DNA from 2 places in the Streptomyces sp. NPDC048584 genome. Region 2 is predicted to be linked to the other one. Evidence: riboswitches for the same ligand, from Rfam matches in the RefSeq annotation. Region 2 holds a riboswitch; the other holds the start of a gene.
The links. Region 2 has a riboswitch for S-adenosylmethionine ahead of thrC (threonine synthase). Riboswitches for the same ligand answer to the same signal wherever they lie in the genome.
Positions count from the first base shown of each region.

Region 1: it holds a riboswitch for S-adenosylmethionine, as region 2 does, so the genes downstream of both, ACGFR9_RS31605 (aminotransferase class V-fold PLP-dependent enzyme) here and thrC (threonine synthase) in region 2, are expected to answer to the same signal.

Region 1 is NZ_JBICWF010000018.1:90,927-100,994, forward strand. Features, by position in the region: gene ACGFR9_RS31570 (hypothetical protein) at 1-322, opposite strand, end outside; gene ACGFR9_RS31575 (NlpC/P60 family protein) at 355-1,365, opposite strand; gene ACGFR9_RS31580 (NlpC/P60 family protein) at 1,554-2,594, opposite strand; gene ACGFR9_RS31585 (NYN domain-containing protein) at 2,852-4,195, opposite strand; gene ACGFR9_RS31590 (hypothetical protein) at 4,298-4,537, opposite strand; gene ACGFR9_RS31595 (rhomboid family intramembrane serine protease) at 4,694-5,443, shown strand; gene ACGFR9_RS31600 (Lrp/AsnC family transcriptional regulator) at 5,440-5,721, shown strand; gene ACGFR9_RS31605 (aminotransferase class V-fold PLP-dependent enzyme) at 5,826-7,118, opposite strand; SAM riboswitch class IV at 7,281-7,397, opposite strand; gene trpD (anthranilate phosphoribosyltransferase) at 7,474-8,538, opposite strand; gene ACGFR9_RS31615 (cytochrome bc complex cytochrome b subunit) at 8,692-10,068, opposite strand, start outside.
Region 2 is NZ_JBICWF010000005.1:114,376-124,443, forward strand. Features, by position in the region: gene nagA (N-acetylglucosamine-6-phosphate deacetylase) at 1-88, opposite strand, end outside; gene ACGFR9_RS13170 (ROK family protein) at 88-1,041, opposite strand; gene ACGFR9_RS13175 (extracellular solute-binding protein) at 1,194-2,429, shown strand; gene ACGFR9_RS13180 (DUF3263 domain-containing protein) at 2,440-2,679, shown strand; gene otsB (trehalose-phosphatase) at 2,780-3,619, opposite strand; gene ACGFR9_RS13190 (trehalose-6-phosphate synthase) at 3,630-5,030, opposite strand; gene ACGFR9_RS13195 (glucosyl-3-phosphoglycerate synthase) at 5,089-6,060, opposite strand; SAM riboswitch class I at 6,202-6,349, shown strand; gene thrC (threonine synthase) at 6,367-7,653, shown strand; gene ACGFR9_RS13205 (ubiquitin-like small modifier protein 1) at 7,774-8,049, shown strand; gene ACGFR9_RS13210 (cold-shock protein) at 8,480-8,683, shown strand; gene groL (chaperonin GroEL) at 9,076-10,068, shown strand, end outside.

The sequences.
Region 1 (10,068 bases), on a different contig from region 2:
GGGACCCGTCGTAGCCCTCGACGCGGTAGCGCAGGTCGGCGGAGGCGGTGGCGGTGTCGCCGGTGCGGTCCAGGGCGGTGACCCGGTACGACCAGTCCGCGAGCGGCACGGCGCGCAGGTTGTCGAAGCCGGCCCGGGTGCCGGTACGGGCGTACGCGGCCGGGTCACGGTCGAGGACGGCCTCCGCGCGCCGGTCGAGGACGGCCTGGACCTCCGCGCGGGCGGCGTCGACGGCCGGTCCCGCCCCGCACCCCACGAGGGCGACGAGGAGCAGACACAGCGCCATCACCGACGCACCCGGCACCCGCCTTCGACCAGCCACCTTTCGAGGGTACGGGTGCCGGGCCGGTGCGGTCAGACCCTGGTGACCGACGAGACCGGCATCATCCCGACCGGGTCGTACCGCACCGGGGCGCCGGGATAGGGCGCGTGGATCACCTGGCCGTTGCCCATGTACATCCCGACATGGCTGGCGTCGGAGCGGTAGACGACCAGGTCACCGGGGCGCGCCTCGGACAGCGGGACCTGCCGGCCGGCGTACCGCTGGGCCTGCGAGGTGCGCGGCAGCGCGACCCCGGCCTGTGCGTACGACCACTGGGTCAGCCCGGAGCAGTCGAATCCGGTGGGGCCGTTGGCGCCCCATACGTAGGGTTTGCCGAGGGCGGAGCGGGCGGCGGCGACGGCGGCCGCCGCGCGGCCCGACGCGGGGACCGCGGGGCCGAGCAGGTCCGCGCGTGCGGAACGGGAGGCGCGGTCCCAGGCGGCGCGTTCACCGGCCGGGAGGGAGCCGAGCAGCCGGCGGGCCTCGGTGAGCTTGCGCTCGACGGCCCGCTTGTGCGCGGCGACGTCCTCACGGCTCTTCTCCAGCGCGCCGAGCTTCCCGGCCGCCTCCGCGCGGTCCTGGGCGAGGGAGCGCAGGGCGGCGCGCAGCCTCCTCAGCTCACCGGCCTGGTGGACGGTGATCCGGTCCAGGACGGCGGCCTTCTCCAGGTAGTCCTCGGGATCGTCGGAGAGCAGCAGGGTGAGCGCCGTGTCGAGGCCGCCGGAGCGGTACTGGGCGCCGGCGAGTGAGCCCAGCGACTCCCGCATGGTGTTGACGCGCTGCTGCTGCCGGGCGATGCCGTCCTGGGCGGCGGCGATCTGCCGGCGCAGTGCGTCGGCCCGCTCGTCGGCCTCGTTGTACGCCTCGGTCGCCTTCTCGGCCTCCCGGTACAGGCGGTCCACGTCGGCCCGGGTGACGTCGTGCGGTGCGGCCGTGGCCGGTACGGTGCCGAGGGCGGTGGCCGCCGCCGACAGCAGACCGAGGGCGACGACGGCGCCCCGGTCGGATCCGGACGAGGGTGCGGTACGGCGATGGGACCCCACGGGAAGCCGCGCTCCTTCCGCTGGCGGACAGGGAAACGCGGCAGACAGTAGCCGTCACGACGACGCCCGGAGCGTTGGCCGTGGCCGGTGCACACAGTGACGCCCCGCCTGTGACCTGCGTCAGAGGCGGGGCGCGGGGAAGATCGGCGTGGCTGCGAATCCCCCGTTCGGGGGCACGCGGACAGGTGTCAGACGCGGACGCCGAACATGAAGGGGCCGCCGATGGTGTTCATCGACTCGTAGCGGACGACGGTGCCGGTGCGGGGGGCGTGGATGATCTGGCCGTTGCCCGCGTAGAGGCCCACGTGGTGCAGGTCGTTGAAGAAGAACACCAGGTCGCCGACCTTGAGCTGGCTCACCGAGTAGATCCGGGTGCCCGCGCCGGTCTGCGCCTCGGACGTGCGCGGGATGCCGACACCGGCCTGCGCGTACGCCCAGGAGGTGAGGCCGGAGCAGTCGTAGGAGGACGGGCCGGTGGCGCCGTAGACGTACGGGGTGCCGAGCTTGCTCTGGGCGGCGGCGAAGGCGGCGGCGGCGCGGCCGGAGCCGGCCGGGACGTTCACCTGGAGGGCGTCGCGCTCGCTGGTGCGGGTGGCGCGGCTCTGCTCGTCGGCGAGCTGCTGCTTCTCCGCCGCGCTGAGCGTGTTGAGCAGCTTCTGCGCGGAGGACAGCTTGCCCTGGACTTCCTTCTTCTTCTTGCCCAGTTCGGTGCGGGTGGCGGAGAGGTCCTTGAGCTTCTCGGACGCCTCGGAGCGCTGCTGGGCGAGTTCGCGCTGCTTCGCCTGGATCTCCTTGAGCGCGTCGACCTGCTGGGTGCTCAGCTGGTCGAGCGTGGACGCCTTGTCGAGGTAGTCGTCCGGGTCGGCGGAGAGGAAGAGCTGGAGGGAGGGGTCGATGCCGCCGCTGCGGTACTGGGCGCTGGCCATCGAACCGAGGCCGTCGCGCAGCTCGTTGAGCTCCTGCTGGCCCTTGGCGACGTTGTCCTGGATCGTGGAGATCTCCTTCTGGAGCTTCTCCTGCTTCTCCTTGGCGCCGTTGTACTTCTCGGTGGCCTGCTCGGCCTGCTCGTAGAGCTTGTCGACCTTGGCCTTGACCTCGTCCTTGCTCGGCTTCTCGCTGGGCGCCGCGTTGGCGGCCTGCGAGCTCATGACGACGGCGGCAGCGGCAGCGGTGGTGAGCACAGTCACGCGTGCGCGGCTCGGCTGTTTGGGACGACGGTGGGACGCCACGGAGACGAGCTCCTTCTCGAGAGTGATCGCGCGAGCGAGGGTTCGAAGCCTGACCATAGTGATTCTCTTGTGATCAGTTCAAATCCCTGGGCACAAAATCTCCGTGACGGGGCGTTTATTCGGTCCCAACTCACCTGCAGTGACGTCTGCTTGACGCTACGTTGCGTGACGGTTCCGTCAATTCGGGCATAGATCCCGTACGTTGCACGGGTGACGGATGCGAAGGATGCGTGAGGTAAGCCGTGTGAGGGAGAGGGTTACGCGAGCCGCTTGAGGAGCATCGCGGAGGCGACCGGGCGCGCGCCGGCGCGGGCCACTCCGTCGGCGACCTCGCGGTCGGTGGAGGCGACGATGACGGGCCGGCCCGGCGGCTCCGCGCGCACCAGCCGGCGGATCAGCTCGTCGGCGGTGACACCGGGCTTGGAGAACAGCACCCGCACGCCGCGCGGCGGCGCGAGCAGCACCGGGGCGGCCAGTTCTGCGCCGTCGAAGACGCAGGTCACCTCGGCGCCGGTCTGGGCGGCGAGCTGGGCGAGCTGGCCCAGCAGCCGCAGCCGCTGCTTCTCGAGGGGCATCTGGGGGTAGCCGGTCTTGGTGACGTTGTAGCCGTCGACGACCAGATGGGCCTGGGGCAGCGCCAGCAGCTGGTCGAGGACGGCCGGGTCGTGCTCGGACAGCGCGCGGTTGGCGATGTCCTTCGGGGTCATCCGGCCGGGTTCGACGGCGTCCACGGTCTCGGCGGGCCGGACCGACACAGGGGGCAGCGCCAGCTCCCTGCGGAGCCCCTGGGCGGCGTCCAGGACGGTGTCGAGGAGCAGCCGGACCCGCATGTCCTCGACGCTGCGGCCCTCGCGGGCGGCCCGGCGGGCGGCCTCGAGGGCGGCCTCGGTCTCCCCGAGGCGGGCCTTGAGGCGCCGGCTCTCACTCTCGGCGGCCGACACCTGGGCATGGCCCTCGGCGCGAACGGTCTCCATCTCGCCGCGCAGCTTGCGCACCGCGGCCTCGCCGCGCTTGACGTCGCTGAGGGCGGAGCGCAGCTTGCGGTGCAGCGACTCGGCCTCCTTCTTCGCCGCGTCCAGCTCGGCGCGCAGCCGCTCGGTCTCGGACTTGGTGTGCTCGCGGGCGCGGGCGGCCTCGGCGCGCAGCCGCTCCAGCTCGGCCCGGGTCTCCTCGTCGGCGCGCTCGGCGTCGGCGCGCTGGGCCTCCTCGCCGGCGGCGGTGACGAGCTTGACCCAGCCGGGCGGGCGGAGCACATAGGCCGCGGCCGCCACGTCGAGCGGGTCCGCGGCCGGGGGCGGGGAGCCGGAGTCGAGGGCGCCGGTCAGCTCCGGCTGGGCTTCTCTGAGCTTCTCGCCGATGCGCTGCCGGAACAGCGGTTCGGTCTCCAGCGCGGCGGCCATGGCGTTGCCGGCGAACTTGGCGCGGCGGTTCGGGGCGAAGCGCGCGTACTGCCGCAGCTGGGCGGGCAGCTCGGCGACCGTGAGGCCGCCGAAGCCGTCGGCGACGATCTGTACGACCCTGCGGCGCACTCCGTCGGGCAGCGGACGGTCGAGCACCTCGGCGGCGCCGTCCTGCGGCCCCCCGCCCGTGGTCTCCACCATCCGTCACACCCCAATGTCTGTATGCGACCCCGTGCGCGGGGTCGGCGTCAGCGGGCCCTCCCCCGCTCTCGACTTCGCTCGAGCGGGAGGGACCCCCTTCGCTCAGGAGCCGGCACCCGGCCTGTCCACGAGTTCCACCTGGTCCACCGCGTTGCACCAGCGGCACCGCACCGTCTCAATGGTCTCATCGAGCACCTCGCGCTCCTCGACCTTGGGCTCTCCGGCCAGATCGAGGTGGACGTACTCGACAACCTTCGACGAGCGGGTCACGTCGAAGCGGGTGAGGTTGCCGCAGAGGGTGCAGCGCCACCGCGTCGAGGCGGTCGGCAGAGGAACCGTCATCGTGGCTGTTCGCCTTCCTTCCAGTGTCCGTGACACACCGGATCCCCGGTGCGTGTGGCTCGTAACCCTACGGCCTGGCGAGTCTTCGCCGCCCGCCCGTCCGGGGCGGCGAGGCGGTCTGTGCGGTTGCGTCCGGTTACGTCATGCTCTGTGTTCATGATCCGCAAGTGGAGCGGGGCGGCCGCCGGGGTGATCCGGGGGACGTCCGCGCCGGTCACCCACACCCTCATCGCGCTGTGCTGCCTGGTCTTCCTCATCGGACCGGCCTCGGGCCTGAACCCGGCGGACGGCAGCGGGGAGGAGCTGCTGGCTGCGCAAAGGGCCTATTTCCGGCGCTGGGGCGTCATTCCCGCAGACCTGTTCGATGGTTCCCCCGGGATCACCCCCGGGGCCCTCCTCACCCCCGCCACGGCACTGTTCGTGCACGGCAGCTGGGTGCATCTGCTCGGCAACATGCTGTTCCTCCAGGTCTTCGGGGCGATGGCCGAGGCCCGGATGGGCCGGGTGCGGTTCAGCCTCTGCTACGCCGGCTGCGGCTATCTCGCGCTGCTGGGGTACGCCGCCGCCAACGCCGGGTCCGAGCGGTCGCTGGTCGGTGCCTCGGGGGCGATCTCGGCGGTGCTCGGCGCGTTCCTCTTCCTGTTCCCGCGGGCGCGGGTGACCAGTCTGCTGCCGTTCCTGTTCTTCCTGCCGGTGCGGCTGCCTGCGTGGGTGGTGCTGCCGTTCTGGGCGGCGCTGCAGTGGGTGGCGGCCACGGGGCAGGCCGGTGAGGGGCCGGGGGTGGCGTATCTGGCGCATCTGATCGGGTTCGGGCTGGGGCTCGGCTACGCGTGGGTGCGGTTCGGGCGGGCGACTACAGTGAAGGGCACCCCTGCTCCGGCCCCCGAGGGAGAGAACCAGCCGTGATCACCGCGATCGTCCTCGTCAAGACCAGTGTGGACCGGATTCCCGAGATCGCGGAGGAGATCGCCGCGCTGGAGAGTGTGAGCGAGGTGTTCTCCGTGACCGGGACGTATGACCTGATCGCCATGGTGCGGGTGCGGGAGCACGAGGATCTGGCGGAGGTCATTCCGGGGCGGATCAGCAAGATCGCGGGGGTGGAGGGGACGGATACGCATGTGGCGTTCCGGACGTACTCCCAGCATGATCTGGAGGCCGCGTTCGCCATCGGGCTGGACAGTTAGGGGCGGGGCGCCGGGATTTTTTCGCCCCCGCCGCCCCTTCCCGTCCCGAACCTGGGGCTCCGCCCCGGACCCCGCTCCTCGAACGCCGGAGGGGCCGGCTTCCCTCAGACCAGCTCCCGTACCGCCCGCACGAAGCGCTCCACGTGCTCGTCGGGCGTACCCGCGCCGAAGCTGACGCGGATCGCCCCCAGCGAATCCGCGGACCCGCACTCCCCCTCCGCGCCGATCAGCACCCGCACCAGCGGATGCGCGCAGAACAACCCGTCCCGCACCCCGATCCCGTACGAGCCGGAAAGCGCCGCGGCGAAGGACGCGCTCTCCCAGCCCTCGACCACGAACGACAGCACGCCCACCCGCGCCGCGTCGTCCCCGAACAGCGACAGGAACCGCACCTCGGGCACATCCGCCAGCCCCTCCCGCACCACGCGGATCAGCCGCTCCTCACGGGCCCGCAACGCGTCGAACCCCGCCGAGCCGAGCGCCTTGCAGGCGGACGCGATGGCGTGGGCGCCGATGACGTTGGGCGAGCCGGCCTCGTGCCGGGCCACGCCCTCGTGCCACTCGACGTCCACTCCCCCGTCCTCCCGCCGGGCGACCCTACGGCTGGCGCCGCCGCCCGCCAGGTACGGCTCGGCCTCCCCCAGCCAGTCCGTACGGCCCGCCAGCACACCGGCCCCGAAGGGCGCGTACAGCTTGTGCCCGGAGAAGGCGACCCAGTCGACGTCCAGCTCCCGGACGCTCACCGGGTGGTGCGGAGCGAGCTGCGCGGCGTCCAGCACGATCCTCGCACCGTGCGCGTGCGCGACGGCCGCGAGTTCCCGTACGGGCCACAGCTCACCGGTGACGTTGGAGGCGCCGGTGACGCAGACGAGGGCGGGGCCGTGCGGGTCGCGGCCGGCGAGGGCGCGCTCCAGGGTGTCGACGGCCGCGCGGTGGCTGCGCGGGGCGTCGAGGAAGGTGACGCGGGCGTTCCGCCAGGGCAGCAGGGACGCGTGGTGCTCGGTCTCGAACACGAACACCTCGCAGCCGTCGGGGAGGGCGGTGGCGAGCAGGTTGAGCGAGTCGGTGGTGGACCGGGTGAACAGCACCTGGTCGCCGGTACGGCAGTCGAGGAACTCGGCGACGGTACGGCGGGCGTTCTCGAACAGGTCGGTGGAGAGCTGGGAGAGGTATCCGGCGCCCCGGTGGACACTGCCGTAGTACGGCGCGTACGCGGCCACGTCGTCCCACACCCGCTGGAGGGCGGGGGCGCTGGCGGCGTAGTCGAGGGCGGCGTAGGTGACCTCGCCGCCGGAGGCGAGGGGGACGGTGACGTCCAGTCCGAGGACGGGCAGCGGGGCGTGGACGGACGGGGCGGCGACGGCGGCGGTGGAGACGGCGGCGGTGGAGACGGACATGGCGGAACTCCCGTTGAGGCAGGCGGAATTCCCGTACGAGCGCGCGGCGCTCAAGCACGGAAGAAAAGGGAAAGGGGTGCGCGGAGGCGGGGCTCGGCGGCCCTATCGCATTCGCTTGCTCACGGGAGGCTCCTCGACGACCAGGACCCCTGGTGGGCGAGGGGTCCGCGCTTGCCGTGAGCCTTGCTGCCCACGGCCTGGTCTTCACCCGGGGCACCCCGCCACGGACGGAGGGTTGCCGGACAGCCGGCCGGGGCCTGATGGCTGTCACTCATGACCTGGACAGGAACGTACGCGAAATGATCGATGTCCCGCAACCCGTGTCCGGATCGCGGGACATGACGGCGTGGAACGGTTACGCGTTGCTGACCGTCACCCAGCGTTCCAGTACCCGCTTCGCCGCGCCGGAGTCGATCGCCTCGGCCGCCCGCGCCATGCCGGCCCGGATCTGGTCCGTCAGGGTGCCGGGGCCCGGCTTCAGGGCGACCAGGGCCGCCGCCGAGTTCAGCAGGACCGCGTCCCGTACCGGGCCGGACTCGCCGTCGAGGAGGCGGCGGGCGACCTCGGCGTTGTAGGAGGCGTCGGCGCCGCGCAGGGCCTCCACCGGGACCAGGTCGAGGCCGGCGTCGCGCGGGTCGAACGCCTCCTCGGTGACCTCGCCGTCCCGGACCACCCATACCCGGGAGGTGGCGGTGGTGGTCAGCTCGTCGAGTCCGTCGTCGCCGCGGAACACCAGCGAGGAGTGACCGCGCCCGGCGAACACGCCCGCCATGATGGGCGCCATCCGGGGGTCCGCGACCCCGACGGCCTGCGCCTTGACCTGCGCCGGGTTGGCCAGCGGGCCGAGGAAGTTGAACACCGTGCGGATGCCCAACTGGCCACGTGCGGCGGCGACATGGCGCAGCGCCGGGTGGAACTTCACGGCGAAGCAGAAGGTGATCCCGGCCTCCTCCGCGACCTCGGCGACCCGGCGCGGGGTCAGCTGCAGATTGACGCCGAGCTTCTCCAGGACGTCGGAGGCGCCGGAGGCGGAGGACGCGGCCCGGTTGCCGTGCTTGACGACCTTGGCGCCGGTGCCGGCCACGACGATGGAGGACATCGTGGAGATGTTGACCGTCTTGGCGCCGTCACCGCCGGTGCCGACGATGTCGACCGTCTCGCCCGGCACCTGGATCACGTTGGCGTGGTCGTACAGCGCCCGGACGCAGCCGGTGATCTCCTCTACGGTCTCGCCCTTGGCGCGCAGCGACACCGCGAAGCCGGCGATCTGCGCGTCGGTCGCCTCGCCGCGCATGATCAGGTCCATGGCCCAGGCGGTGTCGTCGGCGGACAGGTCATGGCCGTCCAGCAGACCGTTCAGCAGCGCGGGCCAGGACCGGCCCGCCGCGGTGTCGCCTCCAGCGGGGGTCACAGCGCTCATGGCCGCTCCTGATGGTCGTAGAAGAGTCCGGGATGCCGGGAGGGGTCCCGGGCTCCACCCTATCCAGGACCGGGGACGCCGAAGGGCCCCCGTCCGAAGAACGGACGGGGGCCCTTCGCCGTCGTGTGGCGACTGGGATGGTGCCTCGGGTGATCAGTGGTGGCCGTGGCCGCTCGTGATCTCCTTGTACTCCTCGACGGTCGGCTTCGGGATCTGGCCGTCGTCGCCGTAGTAGCCCTTGCTCAGCTTGGCGCGCAGCTTCTCCGTGGCCGGCACCTTGCGGCGGACGCCGTTCTCGTCGACCGCCGGGCCGATCTCGGCCGGCTGGTACTGCTCGTGCGCGGTGAGCGTGTGCAGCTGCTCCTGGCTGAGCGGCTCGTGGACCTCGATGAACTCACCGTGCGGCAGGCGCTTGATGATGCCCGACTCGCGGCCGTGCAGCACCTTGTCCTTGTCCCGGCGCTGCAGGCCGAGGCAGATCCGCTTGGTGACGATGAACGCCAGGACCGGCGCCACGAAGAACGCGATCCGGACGAACCAGGTGATGGCGTTGATCGACAGGTGGAAGTGCGTGGCCCACAGGTCGTTGCCACCGCCGACGAGGAGCACGAAGTACAGCGTGATCCAGGCGACGCCGAACGCGGTACGGGTCGGGACGTTGCGCGGGCGGTCCAGGATGTGGTGCTCGCGCTTGTCGCCGGTGACCCAGGACTCGATGAACGGGTACACCGCGATGGCCACCAGGACCAGCGGGAAGATCAGCAGCGGGATGAACACGCCCAGGACGAGCGTGTGACCCCAGAAGTTGATCTCCCAGCCCGGCATGACACGGATCAGGCCCTCGGAGAAGCCCATGTACCAGTCCGGCTGGGCGCCCGTGGAGACCATGTCCGGGCGGTAGGGGCCGATGGCCCAGATCGGGTTGATCGTGGCGATCGCCGCGACGGCCGCGAGCACACCGAAGACCAGGAAGAAGAAGCCTCCCGCCTTGGCCATGTACACCGGCATCAGCGGCATGCCGACCACGTTCTTGTTGGTCTTGCCGGGGCCCGCGAACTGCGTGTGCTTGTGGTAGACGACCAGGATCAGGTGCGCCACCACGAGGCCGAGCATGATGCCCGGCAGCAGCAGCACGTGGATCGAGAAGAACCTGGCCACGAAGTCGTCGCCGGGGAACTCGCCGCCGAACAGGAAGAACGAGATGTACGTGCCGACGATCGGCACGGACAGGATCGCGCCCTCCATGAAGCGGATACCGGTGCCGGAGAGCAGGTCGTCCGGGAGCGAGTAGCCGGTGAAACCGGTGAACATGCCCAGGACGAACAGCAGGAAGCCGAACAGCCAGTTGATCTCACGCGGCTTGCGGAACGCGCCGGTGAAGAACACCCGCATCATGTGGATGAACATGCCGGCCAGGAAGACCAGCGCGGCCCAGTGGTGGATCTGCCGGATCAGCAGACCGCCACGGACGTCGAAGCTGATGTCCAGCGTCGACTTGTAGGCCTCGCTCATCAGCTGTCCCTGCATCGG
Region 2 (10,068 bases):
GCGTGCCCTCGATGATCACGCGGCCGTCGTCCACGGTCCCGGTGGGAAGTACCACCCGGGCACCGGTCAGAACCTTGGTGGGGGCCATCAGGTGGTTACCTCCGAAGGAGACGAGGGGTCAGTGGTGTCGGCGAGCAGGTCCCAGGCGAGGAGCCCCGCGCCCAGGCATCCGGCGGTGTCCCCGAGGGCCGCGGGGACCAGGGACGGCAGCTTCTGGAAGGTGACCCGCCGCCGGACGGCCTCCCGCAGTGGTGTGAACAAGGTTTCCCCCGCCTCGGCGAGCCCGCCACCGATGATCAGCGTCCTGGGGTCCAGCAGGGTGAGCGCGGTGACCAGCCCGTCGGCGAGCGCGTCCACCGCGTCCTGCCACACCCGGCGGGCCTGTACGTCACCGGACTCGACGGCCTTGGCGCAGTCCGCGGCGTCCGCGCCCGGGTCGCCGCAGGCGGCGGCCCAGGCCTCTCCGACCGCGGCGGCGGACGCGTACCGCTCCAGACAGCCGCGCTGGCCGCAGGGACAGACGGCACCCTGCTGCCGTACGACGACATGGCCGATCTCGCCCGCGAAGCCGTGCGCGCCCGCCTCCACCCGGCCGTCGATGCCGATGGCGCCCGCGATGCCGGTGCCCAGCGGCACGAACAGGAACCGGTCCGCGCCCCGGCCCGCGCCGATCCGGCCCTCGGCGAGACCGCCGGTGCGGACGTCGTGGCCGAGGGCGACGGGGACGCCGAGCCGTTCGGTGAGCAGTGCGCGCAGCGGGACGTCGCGCCAGCCGAGGTTGGCCGCGTAGACGGCGACGCCTTCGGACTCGTCGACGATGCCGGGGACGGCGACGCCGGCGGCGGACGCGGGTTCGCCGTACCGCCGTACGCCGTCGGCGCGCAGGTCGGCGGCGAAGCCGAGGATGTCCGCGACGACCGCGTCCGGGCCGCGTTCGCGGCCGGTGGCCCGGCGGTCCTGGTGCAGCAGCTCGCCGTCCGCCCCGACCAGCGCGGCCTTCATCCCGGTGCCGCCCACATCGAGGGCGATGACGTGTCTCACGGGTGACAGTGTGGACCGGCTACCCTCAAGAGGTCTAGTCCACTCGCGTGGTGTAGACCTTATTCCGATTATCGAATGTTTTCCGATGGCGCGTCAGCGCCGGGGCAGGGGTAAGGCACGTGCAGCGGCGGGTCAGGACAAGGGTGATCGCGGTGGTGTCCGCACTGGGGCTGACGGGAGTCCTCGGCGGATGCGGTCTCGGTGGCGGATCATCCGACGTGACGCTGAAGCTGGTCGCCGCCGACTACGGCGACAGCGAGTCCAACAGCTCCGAGAAGTACTGGCAGGACCTGGCCGACCGGTACGAGTCCGAGCACCCCGATGTGAAGATCGACGTGGACGTCTACTCCTGGAACGACGTCGACCGCAAGGTCAAGGAGATGGTCGACGCGGGCGAGGCGCCCGACCTGGCGCAGATCGGCGCGTACGCCGACTACGCGGCCGAGGGGCGGCTCTACAAGGCCGGCGACCTGCTCTCCATCCCCGTCCAGGCGGACTTCCTCTCCCAGCTGACCACCGCGGGCGAGGTCAACAGCGTGCAGTACGGCATGCCGTTCGCCTCCTCCACGCGCGTGCTGTTCTACAACAAGACCCTGTTCGACGAGGCCGGCATCACCCCGCCGAAGACCTGGGACGAGCTCGCCGCGGACGCCGAGGCGCTCAAGGCGGACGGCGTGAAGTACCCGTACGCGCTGCCGCTCGGCCCGGAGGAGGCGCAGGCCGAGACCATGCAGTGGATGCTCGGCGGTGAAGGCGGCTACACCGACATCACGGGCACCTACAGCATCGACTCCGCGGCGAACGTCGAGACCTTCGGCTGGCTCAAGAGCGAACTGGTCGGCAAGGGCCTGACGGGCCCGGTCGCACCCGGCAAGCTCGACCGGGCCGACGCGTTCGAGGCGTTCGCCGCCGGGCAGGTCGGCATGCTCAACGGGCATCCCTCGCTGATGGAGACGGCGAAGGCGAAGGGCGTGAAGTTCGGCATGGTGCCGACGCCGGGCGCCGAGGGCGAGAGCAAGGCCACGCTCGGCGTCGCCGACTGGATGATGGCCTTCAAGGAGAACGGCCACCGCGACGAGATCGGCGACTTCCTCGACTTCGTCTACAGCGAGGACAACGTGCTCGCGTTCTCCCGCGAGTACAACCTGCTGCCGGTCACCGTCTCCGCGTCCCGGACGATGGCCGCGTCCGAGCAGGACAAGGACCTGAAGCCGTTCCTCGACCAGCTGGCGACCTCGGAGCTCTACCCGGTCGGCAACACCTCCTGGGCGGCGGTCAACGCGGCGGTGAAGAAGCAGATCGGCAAGGCGGTCACCCCGAACGGCAGCCCCGCGGGCGTCCTCGGCGGCCTCCAGGCGGCGGCGACGCGCGCGGAGGCGGCGGGGTAGCCTGCGGGGCATGGACACGGGAGACGGGGGACTCGCCCAGCGCGAGCAGGACATCCTGGCCCTGGAACGCCGGGGCTTCTCGGGCCCCGGCGTCAAGGAGCGCGCCATCCGAGAGGAACTGGGCCTGGCCCCCGTCCGCTACTACCAACTCCTCAACGCCCTCCTGGACAACCCCCGGGCCCTGGCCCACGACCCGATCACGGTCAACCGCCTCCGCCGAGTCCGCGAATCCCGCCGCGCCGAGCGCTGATCCGCCGCAAAACGCAGCCTCTCCGGCGTTTGAGGAGCGGGGGTCCGGGGGCAGCGCCCCCGGGGTCGGGAACGGGAAGGGGCGGCGGGGGCGAATCCCGTCAGGGCAGACGCCCCGCCAGCGCCCGCAGCAGCCCCACCACACCCGCCGGTCCGTCGACCACCAGGTCCGAGCGTTCCCTCAGTTCCGTGACCTCGTCGCTGCCGCTGCACACCAGCAGCCCTGGGACGCCGGAGGCACGGAGCCGCTCGACCGCCCCGTACGCCGGCAGGTCGCCCAGGTCGTCGCCCGCGTACAGCACCGACCCCGCGCCGATGGACCGCGCGTGGTCCAGAAGGGCGACGCCCTTGTCCATGCCGGGCGGGCGGAGTTCCAGGACCATGCGGCCGGGCTCGACGATCAGACCGTGCCGCGCCGCCAGCTCGGTGAGCGGCGGGCGCAGGGCGTCGAACGCGGCCTGCGGATCGGTGGCCCGGCGGGTGTGGACCGCCACCGCGCGGCCGCCCTTCTCCTCGACCCACGTGCCCCGCCACGCCCCGGCCCGGTCCAGCAGCTCCGCGCGGACCGCGGCGACCCCGGGGTGCGGGGCGGGCGCGGTGACGGTGTCCGTGACCGCGTCCCAGCGTTCGGCGCCGTAATGGCCGAGGACGACCAGGTGCTCCAGACCCGGCACGCCCGCGAAGCCGCCGTGACGGACCGCGACGTCCGCCGGCCGGCCGGTGACGACCGCGACCGAAGCCACCTTCGGCGCGAGCGCGGCGAGCGCCGGCACCGCGTCCGGGTGCGCGCGGGCCCGCTCCGGGTCGGCCACGATCGGCGCGAGCGTCCCGTCGAAGTCGAGCCCGATCAGCGCCTTGTCCGGCCGGGAGAGAAGTGCGTCCAGTCCGTCCCGTCCCGCCCGCGTGGCGGGCACCGGCGTGGAATCCGTAGGGCTGCCCATGCGTCCCAACCTATCCACGCCCGCCGGTCTCCCGCAGCGCCTCCAGCTGCTCCAGGAACCAGCGCGCCGGGGGCAGCGCGGTCGCCGCCGCCGTCAGGCGCTTGGCGCGCTCGGCCCGTTCCTCCGGGCCCATCGTCAGCGCCTCGTGCAGGGCGCCGGCGGTCTCGACGATGTCGTACGGATTGACCGTGAGCGCGTCCTCACCCAGCTCCTCGTGCGCGCCCGCCTCCCGTGACAGCACCAGCGCGCACCCCGCGTCGGAGACCACCGGGACCTCCTTGGCGACCAGGTTCATGCCGTCGCGCACGGGGTTGACCAGCGCCACGTCCGCCAGCCGGTACGCGGCCAGCGAGCGCGCGAAGTCGTCCTTGAGGTGCAGCAGGACCGGTCGCCAGCCCTCGGTGCCGTACCGCTCGTTGATCTCCTCCGCGACCCGTGCCACCTCCGCGGTGTAGTCGCGGTACACGGCAAGATCCTGCCGGGAGGGGTAGGCGAAGGCGATGTGCACCACACGTTCGCGCCACTCGGGGCGGTCGTCCAGAAGCTGCCGGTAGGCCAGCAGACCGCGCACGATGTTCTTCGAGAGCTCGGTCCGGTCGACCCGTACGATCGTCCGGCGCCCCTCGCCGATCTCCTCCCGGAGCGCCACGATCCGCTCCTCGACGTCCGCCTCGTGGGACCGGGCCCGCAGGAAGTCCGCGTCGGCGCCGAGGCCGTGCACCCCGATCCGGGTGTCCCCGAGCCCGCCCGCGAACTGCTCGCAGCACGCCGTGAACGCGTCCGCCCAGCGGTGGGTGAGGAAGCCGAGCCGGTCCGCGCCCAGCATGCCGCGCAGCAACTGCCCGGCGATGTCGTCGGGCAGCATGCGGAAGTACTCCGGCGGCGCCCACGGCGTGTGCGAGAAGTGCGCGATGCGCAGGTCCGGGCGGAGCTCACGGAGCATCCCGGGGACCAGCGTCAGGTGGTAGTCCTGGACCAGGACCGCCGCACCCGGCGCCGACTCCTCGGCCAGCGCCTCGGCGAACGCCCGGTTGTAGGCCTCGTACGACGCCCACTGCCTGCGGAACTCCGCGTCGAAGACCGGCTCCAGCGGCGTCTGGTACAGCATGTGGTGGACGAACCACAGCACCGAGTTCGCGATCCCGTTGTACGCGTCCGCGTGCACGTCCGCCGGGATGTCCAGCATCCGTACGCCGTCCTCGCCGGCCCCGCGCCGCACCGCCTCCCGGTCGCCGTCGGACAGCGCCGAGCACACCCACAGCGCCCCCGCGTCCGGCCCGATCGCCGAGAGCCCCGACACCAGCCCCCCGCCGCCCCGTTTGGCGCGCAGCGACCCGTCGTCCTCCACCGTGTACGAGACGGGCCCGCGATTCGACGCGACCAGCACCTGAGCACCCTGCGTGACAGCCATACGCCTCAACCTAGCCCGGCCCCAGGGGCCTCAAACGCACACTTCGGCCGTATACGGATCAGGCGACCCTGCGTGCCTGGTACTCCGCGACCTCCGTCATCGGCGGCCGTTCCTCCGTGTCGACCGAGTACGTACGGGGCTCGAAGTTGTCGCCCGCCCGCTCGAACTGGGTCAGGGACGGCCGGATCAGATGGCCGCGGGCCAGGCGCAGCTGGGCGGTGCGGTAGATCGCGGCGGCCATCCGGCCGAGGGCCTGGCCGTCCTGGTGGCGGTGCTTGCGGACGCCGACGTCGACCTGGGCCAGCGCGTCCAGGCCCACCAGGTGCAGCGCGTCGACCAGCATGCCCAGCTCGACGCCGTACCCGACCGGGAACGGCAGCTGCTCGAGGAGGCTCCGGCGGGCCGCGTACTCGCCGCCGAGCGGCTGGACGAAACCGGCCAGCTGGGGCCAGTGCATGTTCAGCAGCGGGCGCGCCATCAGCTCGGTGACCCGGCCGCCCTGACCGGCCGCCACCGTGCCGGAGGCGTGTCCGTCGGACACCGTGAGCGGACGGTCGTACATCGCCTTGACCAGGTGCACGTCGGGCTCGGTGAGCAGCGGGCCGACGATGCCGGAGACGAAGTCGGAGGAGAACTCCCGCAGGTCCGCGTCGACGAAGCACACGATGTCGCCCCGGGTGACGAGCAGCGACCGCCACAGCACCTCGCCCTTGCCGGGCACCGCGGGGATCCGGGGCAGGATCGCGTCCCGGTGCACCACGGTCGCGCCCGCCGCGGCCGCCGCCTCGGCCGTACGGTCCGTCGACCCCGAGTCGACCACCACGATCTCGTCGACCAGCGGAACCCGCAGTACCAGGTCGTGCCGGAGCACCGACACGATGTCGCCGACCGTCGCCTCCTCGTTGAGCGCGGGCAGCACCACGCTCACGGTCTGCCCCGTGGCGCGCTTCGCCGCCAGGATCCGGTGGAGCGGCCGGTCGCCCACGGACCAGGAGCGGTCGGTCAGCCAGCGTTCGACTTCTTCCAGCACGCTCCCGGGCTCCTCACTGGCCTGTGATCCGTCTCGCGGTTCGGACGGGCACTCTCCACCCCGCAGGCCGTCGGTTACAGTCTTGAACAACGCCCGTGACCACCGCATGCCGGGGTCACCGCGTGGACAACAACTGAACACCGCTCATCCAGAGGGGCAGAGGGATACGGCCCGATGAAGCCCCGGCAACCCTCCAGCCGGCTCTTGTCACACAGACGTGGCGAGGCTCCCGGCTAGGGAAGGTGCCAAATCCGTCTCACGGCGAGATGCGTCGTGAGGAAGATGAGGAGAAAGGGCCTCGCCTCCATGGCTGTGCAGACTGTTGCAAGCACCACCGATTCCGCGGTCGACCTCGGCCCCGCAGCGGCGCTCTCCTGCCGCGAGTGCGGCCACCGCGTCCCGCTCGGCCCCGTCTTCGCCTGCGAGGAGTGTTTCGGCCCGCTGGAGATCGCCTACGACTTCTCGGCCTACGACACCGAGGAACTGCGCAAGCGGATCGAAGCGGGACCCGCGAACATCTGGCGCTACGCGCCGCTGCTGCCCGTCCCGGCGGACGTGGCGGACAAGCCCAACATCAACCCCGGCTGGACCAAGCTCGTCCGGGCCGACAACCTCGCCCGTGAGCTGGGTGTCGACCCCGGCAAGCTGTTCGTCAAGGACGACTCCGGCAACCCGACGCACTCCTTCAAGGACCGCGTCGTCGCGCAGGCCATCGAGGCCGCCCGCGCCTTCGGCTTCACCACCCTGTCCTGCTCCTCCACCGGCAACCTCGCCGGCGCCGTCGGTGCCGCCGCGGCCCGCGCCGGCTTCCGGTCCTGTGTGTTCATCCCGCACGACCTGGAACAGGGCAAGGTCGTCATGGCCGCCGTCTACGGCGGTGAACTCGTCGGCATCGAGGGCAACTACGACGACGTGAACCGTTTCTGCTCCGAGCTGATCGGCGACCCGGCCGGCGAGGGCTGGGGGTTCGTCAACGTCAACCTGCGGCCGTACTACGCGGAGGGCTCCAAGACCCTCGCGTACGAGATCTGCGAGCAGCTGGGCTGGGAGCTGCCCGACCAGCTCGTCGTCCCGATCGCCTCCGGCTCGCAGCTCACGAAGATCGACAAGGGGCTGCAGGAGCTGATCAGGCTCGGTCTGGTCGAGGACAAGCCGTACCGGATCTTCGGCGCGCAGGCCGAGGGGTGCTCGCCGGTCTCCACCGCGTACAAGGCGGGGCACGACGTCGTACGTCCGCAGAAGCCGGACACGATCGCCAAGTCGCTGGCGATCGGCAACCCGGCGGACGGGCCGTACGTCCTGGACATCGCACGCCGTACCGGCGGGGCGGTGGAGGACGTCACGGACGAGCAGATCGTCGACGCGATCAAGTTGCTCGCCCGGAGCGAGGGGATCTTCGCGGAGACCGCGGGGGGTGTGACCGTGGGGGTCACCCGGAAGCTGCTGGAGAGCGGGGCGCTCGATCCTTCTCTGACCACCGTGGTGCTCAACACCGGCGATGGTCTGAAGACGCTGGACGCGGTCGCCGGCACGGGGATGACGGCGACGATTCGTCCCAGCCTCGAGTCGTTCCGTGAGGCCGGGCTGGCCTAGCGGCCGTTCTCTCGTCCTCGTCCGCGGGTCGGCGGGGGTTGATCGCGCCCACGCGGCGGCAGCCGCATGTCGATACAGCCCCGCGCCCCCTGGGTAAGTCACCTGACCGGAGGTTTTGTTGTGAGCGTTACCGTACGGATTCCTACCATTCTGCGTACCTACACCGGTGGGCAGGCCGAAGTGAGCGCCGAGGGGGCGACCCTCGGCGAGGTCATCTCGGATCTGGAGAAGAACCACACCGGGATCGCCGCCCGGGTACTGGACGACCAGGGCAAGCTGCGGCGGTTCGTGAACGTGTACGTCAACGACGACGACGTGCGGTTCGAGCAGGGGCTGGAGACGGCCACTCCGGACGGGGCCGGCGTCTCGATCATTCCGGCGGTGGCCGGAGGCTGATCATTACCGTCGGTAATGACGATGACCGAGCGTTTGGGACTTTGCCCCCTCCGTAAGAGAAGCGGAGGGGGCAATTCCATGGGATTGAGCGCGGTAGAGTTGGGGAACACGCCCCCGATCCACTGATCGGGAACCCTTGATTTCTGCCGCGAGCCCGACTGGATGTAGCCAAAGTGCGGGCCCCTTCCACGGCATTTGCGCTGATTGTCCGGTCCGGCTTGCCCTGAATTCAGGCGAATTCTCGCCACATTCCGGACCGGTGTCGTCCAGATTTCTCGTCCGATTGACCTGTTGCAGACGGCAGTTGGGCAGATACATTCAGCCGCGGTCGACGCGTTCCGGCGCACGCCCCCAACCGTTGGGGGGTGAGGTCTGACCCGGATCCGCGAAGTGCGGATCCGTGCAAGGGCCAGTAATAGGGGAGTTAGGCATGGCTCAGGGCACCGTCAAGTGGTTCAACGCGGAGAAGGGGTACGGCTTCATCGCGGTCGACGGTGGTGCGGATGTTTTCGTCCACTACAGCGCGATCCAGATGGACGGCTACCGCACCCTCGAAGAAGGCCAGCGGGTCGAGTTCGAGATCTCGCAGGGTCAGAAGGGCCCGCAGGCCGACATGGTTCGTCTCAGCGCCTGAACGCGCTATCAGCCGAAAGAATCTTCTGCCGGTGAAGGGCCCGCACCCCCCGGGGTGCGGGCCCTTCGCCGTGCCCGCGCCCTGCTCGCGCCGTGTCTGTGCCCTGCCCGCGGGGTGCCGCGCCGGGCCCGCCGCGTGCCCGCGCGGGGGGCGCGCCGTGTTCGCGGGCGGCTGAGCGCGTCCCTGTACTACCCATAGGCGCTTGCACTCGCATGGGTCGAGTGCTAATCATTGGCGTTAGCACTCTGAAGGTGAGAGTGACAACGTAAGGACCGGGTCGGTGAGGCCCGCAGGTCGTGTGGGGCAAGGAACCACAAGGCCGGCGAGCCGTCCGTCGCGGGCGCGGGCGCGGTCCGAAGGAATCACCCCCAGTCCTGGAGGGACCACTTCACATGGCCAAGATCATCGCGTTCGACGAGGAGGCGCGGCGCGGCCTCGAGCGCGGCATGAACCAGCTCGCGGACGCCGTCAAGGTGACGCTCGGCCCCAAGGGCCGCAACGTCGTCCTCGAGAAGAAGTGGGGCGCCCCCACGATCACCAACGATGGTGTGTCCATCGCCAAGGAGATCGAGCTCGAGGACCCGTACGAGAAGATCGGCGCCGAGCTGGTCAAGGAAGTCGCCAAGAAGACGGACGACGTCGCCGGTGACGGTACGACCACCGCGACCGTTCTCGCCCAGGCCCTGGTCAAGGAGGGCCTGCGCAACGTTGCCGCGGGTGCCAACCCGATGGCTCTGAAGCGCGGTATCGAGAAGGCCGTCGAGGCCGTCTCCGGTGCGCTCCTCGAGCAGGCGAAGGATGTCGAGACCAAGGAGCAGATCGCCTCCACGGCCTCCATCTCCGCCGCCGACACCCAGATCGGCGAGCTCATCGCCGAGGCCATGGACAAGGTCGGCAAGGAAGGCGTCATCACCGTCGAGGAGTCCCAGACCTTCGGTCTGGAGCTCGAGCTCACCGAGGGTATGCGCTTCGACAAGGGCTACATCTCGGCGTACTTCGCCACCGACATGGAGCGTATGGAGGCCGTCCTCGACGACCCGTACATCCTGATCGCGAACTCCAAGATCTCCAACGTCAAGGACCTGCTCCCGCTCCTGGAGAAGGTCATGCAGGGCGGCAAGCCGCTGCTGATCATCGCCGAGGACGTCGAGGGCGAGGCCCTGTCGACCCTGGTGGTCAACAAGATCCGCGGCACCTTCAAGTCCGTCGCCGTCAAGGCCCCGGGCTTCGGTGACCGCCGCAAGGCCATGCTCGGCGACATCGCCATCCTCACGGGCGGCGAGGTCATCTCCGAGGAGGTCGGCCTCAAGCTGGAGAACGCGACGCTCGACCTGCTGGGCAAGGCCCGCAAGGTCGTCATCACCAAGGACGAGACCACCATCGTC